3 regions of the Paenibacillus sp. FSL H8-0457 genome follow, and region 3 is predicted to be linked to each of the others. Evidence: riboswitches for the same ligand, from Rfam matches in the RefSeq annotation. Region 3 holds a riboswitch; each other region holds the start of a gene.
What was found. A riboswitch is a leader RNA that binds a small molecule or an ion and turns the genes downstream of it on or off. The one in region 3 is predicted to bind cyclic di-AMP.
Positions count from the first base shown of each region.

Region 1: another riboswitch for cyclic di-AMP. It lies ahead of MHI43_RS00485 (C40 family peptidase); the one in region 3 lies ahead of MHI43_RS30220 (APC family permease).
Region 2: another riboswitch for cyclic di-AMP. It lies ahead of MHI43_RS27480 (TrkH family potassium uptake protein); the one in region 3 lies ahead of MHI43_RS30220 (APC family permease).

Region 1 covers NZ_CP150293.1:101,421-104,701, reverse strand. Annotated here, with positions in the region: gene MHI43_RS00495 (M1 family metallopeptidase) at 1-727, shown strand, start outside; gene MHI43_RS00490 (hypothetical protein) at 739-1,566, shown strand; cyclic di-AMP (ydaO/yuaA leader) riboswitch at 1,913-2,048, shown strand; gene MHI43_RS00485 (C40 family peptidase) at 2,053-2,526, shown strand; gene MHI43_RS00480 (GNAT family protein) at 3,032-3,281, shown strand, end outside.
Region 2 covers NZ_CP150293.1:6,114,848-6,118,128, reverse strand. Annotated here, with positions in the region: gene MHI43_RS27485 (CPBP family intramembrane glutamic endopeptidase) at 1-795, opposite strand, end outside; cyclic di-AMP (ydaO/yuaA leader) riboswitch at 1,086-1,230, shown strand; gene MHI43_RS27480 (TrkH family potassium uptake protein) at 1,294-2,634, shown strand; gene MHI43_RS27475 (TrkA family potassium uptake protein) at 2,651-3,281, shown strand, end outside.
Region 3 covers NZ_CP150293.1:6,691,655-6,694,935, reverse strand. Annotated here, with positions in the region: gene MHI43_RS30225 (formate/nitrite transporter family protein) at 1-18, shown strand, start outside; gene MHI43_RS30220 (APC family permease) at 157-1,983, opposite strand; cyclic di-AMP (ydaO/yuaA leader) riboswitch at 2,150-2,344, opposite strand; gene MHI43_RS30215 (molybdopterin oxidoreductase family protein) at 2,830-3,281, shown strand, end outside.

The DNA of each region.
Region 1 (3,281 bases), 530 kb from region 3:
GCTGGACGAGGCCTTTGCAACCTATGCAGAAGAAAGAGTGATGGAGAAGGAATACGGCATTACCTCCAACACCGCTGCTCAAGGAGCATCGATTACCTCCCCTGCCCCGCTGAAGATGGAGTCCTGGAAATACAGCTCACACGAGAACTACGCGCTGAATGTTTACACGAGAGGCAAGCTGGTGCTGCAAGGCATTGAACGGCAGGTCGGTCCACAGATGATGGGGAAAATCATGCATACCTATGCCCAGAAATATCGGTTCAAGCACCCAACCACGTCTGATTTTCAGAAAGTCGTCGAGCAAGTAAGCAAAACATCCTGGCAATCGTATTTTGACCAATATGTATATGGAAGCCAAATGGCCGACGTCGCCATCGATGTGATCAAAACCAAAAATAAAGGCACGTCAGACCATCCGCGGTATGAATCCACGGTCAAGATTACGAGCAAGGACGGAGATATAACCGATGTGCCTATCGTGTTCGCCTTTGAAGACGGCAAAACGGTGGAGCGAACCTGGAGCGGTAAGGACGAAAAAGTTACGTACACCCTGGAGTACAGCACCCCGCTCGCCTGGGCCATGGTTGATCCGAAATACTCCATCGTTCTGGAGAATAGACACATCAATAACTATATGAAGGCAGGAATGGATCCGAAGGTGGTCACACGCTGGAATCTCAGTATTACCAAGCTTGTGGAGACGTTGTTCGGCAGCCTGTCATGGTGAGGGGGGAGCACATGAAAAGTTATGCAGGCCAAGGGTGGATCAGTGTTAAAGACCAATTATACGTCTCCATTCTGCTGTTCTTGTACCGCATGCTGTGGGGATATTGCCTGTACCGGCTTGTAAAATCGGCAGTCGTCCCCCTGCTGATGCGGTATCCGGATTCTGCCCCTAACGAGCTTAGTCGCCTGTTATTCTTCTACGAGGGCGAGATGAGTCTATCGTTAAGCGGCACGGTCCATACCTATGGTTGGCTTCTGGCCGCTCTGCTCCTGATCCGGATGGTATGTACCCCGCTCATTCGGGCAGGCATCTTCTATAACCTCCACCAGGAGGCTAAGGGCGAGCGCGGATTATTCTTCTTCACCGGCATGCAGAAGCTATGGAAGCCCGTTACGGTATTTTATCTGATCGAACTTGTTCTTACCTTTGTGCCCGGATACTGGATTCTGCCCAAAATCCTTCCGATCCTGCTGAACGGGATCCATGAGCCGGTTCTGCTGCTTCATGCGCTGCCTCATGCAGCCGGCTGGTTTCTGTACGCCTATCTGATTCGCCTGTTATTGCTCTATATGCAATTCGGCCGTACGGACAATTCCGGCATGATCAGCTCCGTTCTTGCGCTCTTCCGCCGACTGGGCACGGCTGTGCTGTTATCCCTTACCGTTGGCGGATCGGCCTGCGTCATTCTTTTGCTCCTGAGCTCGGCATCGCTCTTCTGGGCGGGATTGATCGGCTTGATTATTCAGCAAGCCTCTTATTTTTTAAATGGACTCTTCCAAATTTGGGTAATTTCCGCCCAATATCATTTGTGGCGGGATTCTTCTTCGCAGCATGCCTAATCGTTACATTTCGTTACCATCATATGATAAACAAGCTCGTAAATATGCTGTAATCGGAAGCGACACATTTCTCTCTCGGACTTGATTTTACAAAGAATAGAAGCTCATTTTTCCTCAATATTACATTTTCCGATGGCCAAGTTACAAAAAAACCTGATCCCGCATGATGGGGACAGGTTTTTTTGTATAAAAATGAGCTTTCCTCATTTGCCAAATTGTTAATACTCTGCTAAAATAACGAATATGTTAGTAACAACTTTGTCATCTTTACTGTAACTTTTTGCTGGAACTATGTAATTTCGTTAAGCATGTTGGAACGTCAGACGTCTATGAATGGGTTCATCAACATTTTAAGGAGCCGAATTCCCATGATTGGGAAGCGGGGGATCCGTTTTGGGTGAATTGATCTCGCAAGAGAGGGATCATAGGGGACCTTCAACCGAACCCTTAAGCTAACCTCGCAGGCAATGGAAGGAGCTTTTTGTTTTGAAAAAGAAGTTAACGGCCATTTCTCTAGGCCTGGCCCTCGCACTCACATTAGGGACCGGAAGCGCTTTCGCCGATTCCAAATTAAATACTGCAATCAAACCAGCCATTGGTGTCTCTTATAAAACAGGTGGAACCACAACGAATGGTTTTGACTGCTCCGGATTCACCAGCTATATCTACAAGAAACTTGGTCTTAGCCTGCCGCGCACGTCTGGAGCTCAATACAAAGTCGGTACGGCCGTAGCCAAGAGCAAGCTGAAAGCTGGCGATCTCGTGTTCTTCAACACATCCGGCAGAGGTGTATCTCATGTGGGTATTTATGTTGGGGGCGGCAAATTCGCTCATTCCTCATCCTCGCGCGGTGTCATCATCAGTCCGCTGAGCCAGAGCTATTACGCCAATCGATACGTAGGTGCTAAGCGAGTCATGAGTCAGTCTACGTACAAGTCTGTAGCTGTGAACTACAATTAATTACTGGAACTTCATTGATTTATCCTTTACAAGAAGCCCTGGGCGTATGAGATTGTGCCGATCTCATCCAGCGGCTTTTTCTTTTGTCTGCTCTGTGTATACCTTTATAACGTTTGGGACAACGAAAAAGTTCCCACTTTTCGAGAAAAAAAGAAAATTATTATGCGAATTCACTTCGCCCCCTCATGTCGTTGCATCTTCTACCCTTTATATACCCTCCTCTCCCTTCATTAAACACCCTAATGGAAAAATATTGATTTTATTTTCTGAGGACTACTACGAGCAGCGATACGTAGGTGCCGAGCGCATCATGAGCAATGATCAGTATGAAAAGTCGACCGGAGAATCCTCCTAAGCTTCGATGTCTTATCCTCGTCCTGCCCATACATATCCGTTTGCCCGTCAAAGGAGACCTACTTCTCTTGGACGGGCTTTTTGATGCGGCTAGAATGTTTGAGAAATGGGGTATAATTTAATTTGTAATTATGACAGGGGGACTTTGCCAATGGATGCAGCACCGATTTCATTTCATACGGTGGTCATGCGTGAAGAGCACGCGAAAGAAATATGCGCCTGGACCTATCCTCCTCCCTATAACATTTACGCTTTTCTTCCCTGGGAGCAGATGAAGGGGCTTGAGATCGAGTTTGGGGATCCCGACATCCGCCGGGAACAGTACATTTCGATTTTGGATGAACGGAAGACGCTATGGGGATTTGCCCAACTGTTTCCGATGCATGAGGTTACGCGAATCG
Region 2 (3,281 bases), 580 kb from region 3:
GGTGAACAGGCCGTACCCTGCGAGCGTCAGCAGGGTGGCATCCTGCGTCTGCTTGTTGACATAAGCAGAGTGGGCGGCTGGCACCGAGAAGGAGGGCTCATAAGAGCGCAATTTCCCCTGCTCGAAGGTGAAGCGGTGCTCCAGCCTGGAGTCCCCGATCCTGGATTCAGGGTCCACATATTTGAGACGGGGATCCCCCTCCTTCGTAACCAGCTCCAGATTCGACAGGTCATAACCCGCCCGCTGAAGCCATGGCTCCGCCAGCGCCTGCTTCTCGGCCAATGTCATGCCGTCCTCAACGACGAGCAGCATCTGCCTCTGAATCTCGCCCTTGTTCAGCTCGATCCGATCAAAGCTGGAACGGGCATAATCATACGAGAATCCGACGATGCCGGAATTTTGCATGTGCACGTCCACATTGAGGGCATCGCCTCCAGGCTCGCTGAAGCGAACGCGGTATACGTCATAGGGATATTTGGCTTCATAGGTTTTGTTATATTCCGAAAGTCTCTTCTCCTTCGCCAGATATCCGTAAAGTTCCGATTTGGATTGATATGTAACCAAGGCTTCGTCCGTGTCCGCAGCCGCAAACTGCAGATGCTCCTGAGCAAACCTTGAAGCTGCCTGCCGAGCCTGCTCCTTGGAAATGATATCCGGTGAGGCCATCTCGGCATCGTCCGGATTCGCCCACGGAAATACCTGAAATAATAGGAACAGAATCAGGCCGACTGCGGCAGGCGCGATGAGCTGCTTCAGATTGGGCTTCAGCTTCAAGGGCTCTCTTGCACGATTCATGAAATTCCTCCTCTAAGAAAGTTGATACTCCCACTGGTATTCGATATGCCTGATTAAGAACGCATAGAGTCAATATAACATAGTATGAAAGCCATAAGCAGCTTATCCCAATTATCGGAATATTGAAATAAATCGATGAAAATGAATGAAAGGTTTCGAAAACGTTAGAGAACCCTACGCTTGTATTCTTGAATATGCCCAATTCGCGCTCTTTTAAAGATATTTCGGGCGAAAAACGGCATTGGGTTACGTAACGGATTGAGTTATAATCACATCATGCTTGAAGGAACCGAATATTCCAGCCGAATTTCGTAATGAAAATGGGGGAACCATGTAATTGGGGTGAATTTCATTATTCCCGGAATAATGAATAGGGCGACCTGTGGAAATGCCCGAATCCGTCAGCTAACCTCGTAGGCTGTTGCACAGGAACCAGACCGAAAGGCACTGCGTTTTCCAGTGTCTTTTTTCGTTGATTTTTTTAAAGAAGGTGTCCGATTGAACGCTAAATTAAACTGGCTTACATTGTCTCCGCCCCAAATTCTCGTGCTTGGTTTTGCGGCCATCATCTTCATCGGGACCGGGCTGTTAATGCTGCCAATCTCGACGACGACGGGCGAACCGCTTGGATTTACTGACGCCTTGTTCACTTCGACCTCGGCAACGTGCGTAACGGGCCTGGTCGTAGTGGATACGGGAACGACATTCAGTTCCTTCGGAGAAGTCGTGATCATGCTGCTGATTCAAATCGGCGGGCTCGGATTCATGACGATGGCTACTTTATTCGCCTTGGTTCTGAAGAGACGCATATCGCTCAAAGACCGTCTAATCTTGCAGGAAGCGATGAATCAGTCCTCGATGGAAGGCATCGTAAGGCTGATACGCAGAGTATTGCTGTACTCGCTCGTCATCGAGGCCTGCGGCGCAGTCCTTTTATCGGTTCGTTGGGCGTTTGATATGCCGCTGGGCCGGGCGATCTATTACGGTGTTTTTCATGCGGTGACGATGTTTAACAACGCCGGCTTCGATTTGTTTGGCGATTTTCGGAGTTTGACCGGGTATGTATACGATCCGGTAGTCAACTTCGTTGTGATGTTCTTGATTGTTTCCGGGGGCATTGGATTTATTGTGCTGTCCGATCTGATCGATTATCGAAAACAGCGGAGGCTCTCCCTGCACTCCAAGGTGGTGCTCACGATGACGGCTGCCTTGCTTGCGGTCGGATTTATCGTCATTCTCATATTTGAATTTACCAATCCGAGAACGCTGGGTTCCCTGAACTGGGGCGGAAAATTCTTCGGCGCGTTATTCCAATCCGTAACGCCGCGTACGGCGGGCGCGAATACTATAGATATTACGGGGCTCAGACAGGCAACGCAATTTTTTATCGTCATCCTGATGTTTATCGGAGCATCTCCAGGGTCAACCGGCGGCGGCATCAAAACCACGACCTTTACCATTATGGTAGGGGCGGTCATTGCGATGATGCGCGGGCGGGAAGACATCGTTATGTTCCGTTATCGCCTGGCCCAGGAGCGGGTGCTGAAGGCACTGACCATTGCCTTGCTGGCCCTGCTGCTCGTTCTAACCGTCTCGATGATTCTGTCGACGACAGAGGAAGGGGACTTCCTGGAGATTCTATTCGAAACGACATCCGCCTTCAGTACGGTAGGTCTCTCCATGGGCTTAACGCCCGATTTGACCGTGTTCGGCAAGATCCTGATCAGCCTTACGATGTTTGCGGGTCGATTGGGGCCTTTGACGCTTGCTTATGCACTGGGGCCGAAAAAGGGTAAAGAATTATATCGTCATCCGGAAGGCAAAATGATAATTGGATAAGGGGTATAGGAGAGACATGAAACCAAAGCAATTTGCAATCATCGGTTTGGGGCGATTTGGCGCCAGTCTGGCGCTGGAGCTGATGGAACAGGGATATGAGGTGCTCGGCATCGACCGGAACGAAGAGGTCGTCGAGGATATGAGCGAGCTGCTGACGCATACGGTGGTGGCGGACGCGACGGATGAGGAAGTGCTTAAATCGCTTGGCATTCGCAACTTCGACTGCGGAATCGTTGCGATCGGGAACGACATTCAGATGAGCATCCTCTCCGCCATCCTGTTGAAAGAGCTTGGTGTCGCGATGGTCGTTGCCAAGGCGATATCGGTGCTGCACGGCCGGGCGCTGGAGAAGCTTGGCGTGGACCGGGTCATCTTTCCCGAGCGGGATATGGGGATCCGGGTAGCGCACCAGCTCGTGACGCCGAACCTGCTTGATTATATCGAATTATCCAAGGATTATCTGATTGTGGAGATGACGGTCACGGACTGCATGGACGGAAAAACGCTGAGCGAGCTTAATACGAGGGTCCGGTACGGCGTCAGCGTGGTGGCGCTGAATAAACAGTCCGGCATTATCGTTGCTCCGACGGCCATGGACGTCGTGAACTCCGGCGACATTATGGTCGTCATCGGCTCCAATGACAACG
Region 3 (3,281 bases):
GCGCAGAACGTTTCCTAATGCCGGAGGCCTGGCAAGCGTCTGGGCAAAAAAAGCTGCGTTCAACCGTCCTTGATGAAAGGCAGCGGTTGATCGCAGTTTTTTTGTCGTGATGGGCGAGGCTGTTCCCAGTAATGAATCAAGCAGGGAACAAGCCCGCTATTTTTTTAAATGGTAGGGAACCGTCGTGATGATCACGTCTCTCCGATACAGGAGATGTGCCCGGATGAGCAGGCTGGATTGATTGTGCAGGAAATTATGCCAGCCCTTCTTGGGGATGAACTGCGGAATGACGACGGTAACCTGATAGTCGGATTCGCTGGCCTTGCGCTGCACGGTATCGATGAATTTCGTCAGCGGCTGAATGATGCTCCGATAAGGCGAGTGCAGCGTCACCAGCCGGATGTCCGGCTGCCACTTTTTCCATTTTTCCTGGAAGGCGACTTCCTCCTCCCGCTCGAACGGCACGTACACCGCGATGATTTGGCCCGCTCCCAGCGATTTGGCGTAATTCAGCGAGTTCTCCACCACATGCGTGATTCCTGCCACAGGCAGGATGATGACATTCCCCTCAATCGGCTTAACCGGCTCGCAGGTCGTAATCCGGAGCTGGTCCGCTACCGCCTCGTAATGCTTGCGGATCCGGGTGAAAATCCAGATGATCAGCGGCAGGAATATCAGGACGGACCACACCTGGGCGAATTTCGTAAAGAAGAAGATCATGGTCACGATAAAGCTGATGCATGCGCCGGTGGTGTTAATGATCAGCTTGACGATCCAGCCTTCGGGCTTTTCGCGAATCCATTTCACCATCATCCCGGTCTGGGAGAGGGTAAACGGGATAAACACGCCGACGGCATACAGCGGAATCAGATGCTCGGTTTTGCCTTCAAAAGCCAGCAGCAGCAGAATGGAGAAAAATCCAAGAATAATGATTCCGTTCGAGTATCCCAGACGGTCGCCGCGGACGGTGAACATTCTAGGAATGAACTTATCCTTCGCCAGATTGACGGCCAGCAGGGGAAAAGCGGAATACCCCGTGTTGGCGGCGAGGATCAGAATTAAGGCCGTTGTCCCTTGTATGAAGTAATAAAGCGCATTTCGCCCGAAGGTATGCTCGGCAATTTGGGAAACGACCGTGACTTGTTCGCTGGGACTGACCCCATAGTAATAAGCCAGGAAAACGATGCCCGAAAATAACAGGGCCAGCAGCGATCCCATCGCCACCAGAGTTTTGGCGGCGTTATTCGGGGCCGGGTCTTTGAAATTCGGAATGGCATTGGAAATCGCCTCCACGCCGGTCAGGGCGGAGCTGCCCGAGGCAAATGCGCGCAGGAGCAGGAACAAGCTCAGCCCGGCTACGGGCGTGCCGATCGGCGTATGAAGCTCCGGAGACGCATGGCCTGTGGCAATGTTGAATATCCCTACCCCGATCAGGATAAATAACGCAAGCACGAACAGGTAAACCGGATAAGCCAATATGGAGGCCGACTCCGTAACTCCTCTTAAATTCAATACGGTCAAGCATAGAACGAACACGATAGAGATCGGCAGATTATAGGCGTGCAATTCCGGAAAAGCCGACGTGATCGCATCCGTCCCGGCCGACACGCTGACCGCAACCGTCAGGATATAGTCCACGAGCAAGGAACCGCCGGCCACCAGCCCCGGGTACATGCCCAAATTCCGTTTGGACACGACATATGCGCCGCCGCCGTGCGGATAGGAGAAAATAATTTGTCTGTACGACAGGATAAGTGCCAGCAATAAGACCAGGACGCCGACGGCAATCGGTATGGAATACCAATAGGCAGCTGCCCCGACGGTCATCAACACAATGAGGATTTGTTCCGGGCCATAGGCCACGGACGATAGCGCATCGGATGACAGGATGGCCAGCGCCTTGGTTTTATTCAGCTTTTGTTCGCCTAATTCCGTTGATTTAAGCGGTCTTCCGATGAGGAAGCGCTTGATTGAGGATAACATGGTTGTTTTTCACCGCCGCTTAAGATTAAGTTCATGGTAGAAGCTCCCTGAACGGACTTCTATCGGTGTTTTTTATATGCTGGACATAGGAACGGTCACCATTCCTATGCTGATTTTTGGCAAACAAAAAACACAGGTTAGAACCCTGTGTTTGATCACAAGTTCACAACCCTCCCGATCAACGCTGACGAGGTTAGCTGTCGGATTCGGGCGGTGAGAGTCGCCCTACCTGATTCCATCGCGGCGTACGTACGCGACGCATCAGGATTCACCCCATAGTATGGTTGAAGGATCCTATAGGTATCCCTCCATACGGTTGGTTCCCCCGCTTTCCATCATGGAAATTAAGCGAATGTCATGTGAATATGAAGAATGTTTTCGAAGCTGAATAGTATATTACGCCTGCTCCAATCGTTTGTAAAACATCCTCCAACGATCATTCGAACAGAATTATTTATAAAAAATGACAGATAAGCGCTTACATAAAGACGTGGCTTTGACAGGCTTTTTATTTTGCATGTTTTCTGCGAAAATCACGAGTTTCTATAATATGGAAGGTTAGTCGCGGGGAACATCGGTCACTGGGAGGATGCCATATAAACAAATTCGCCATGCCGGTCTCGGGGGAGGAGACACTGGCATGGCGAATTTTTTTGGGAGTGGTCCATGATTCGGCAAGGAAGAGAAAGGGTCTGGGTTACTCTTCTTTGCTCTTGATAGGAATATACCCGGGGGGGAGAAAAGTGAATCACCTGATTAGAAAAAAATGTATGACTTTACTGGAACCCCGATTTTCTTTTAAGATAAAGGGATATGATGCAGCCGAGCATAAGGGGGAAGTACGAAATGACTCAAGCGATGATTCATCAGGAAAACGGCGTATTTCCGGCGGTATGTCCGTTGGATTGTCCCGATACATGCGGCCTGCTGCTGCATAAAGAGAACGGAAAAATCGTCAAGGTGACCGGTAATCCGGAGCATCCGATTACGCAGGGAGCCATCTGCAATAAAGTCCGTAATATGGCACACCGGGTGTACCATCCGGAACGCGTGCTCTATCCGCTGCGAAGGGTAGGTCCCAAGGGTGAGGGCGCCTTCGAGCGGATCAGCTGGGACGAAGCCATTCAGGAGATTGCCGGACGCTATAAGGGCTTGATCGAGGAATACGGCTCCGAGAGCATCCTGCCCTACAGCTTCTACGGCAATATGGGGATATTGAGCGTCGACGGCATGGACCGCAGATTCTTCAACAGGTTGGGTGCCAGCCGCCTGAAGCAGTCGATCTGCAATTCCGCGGG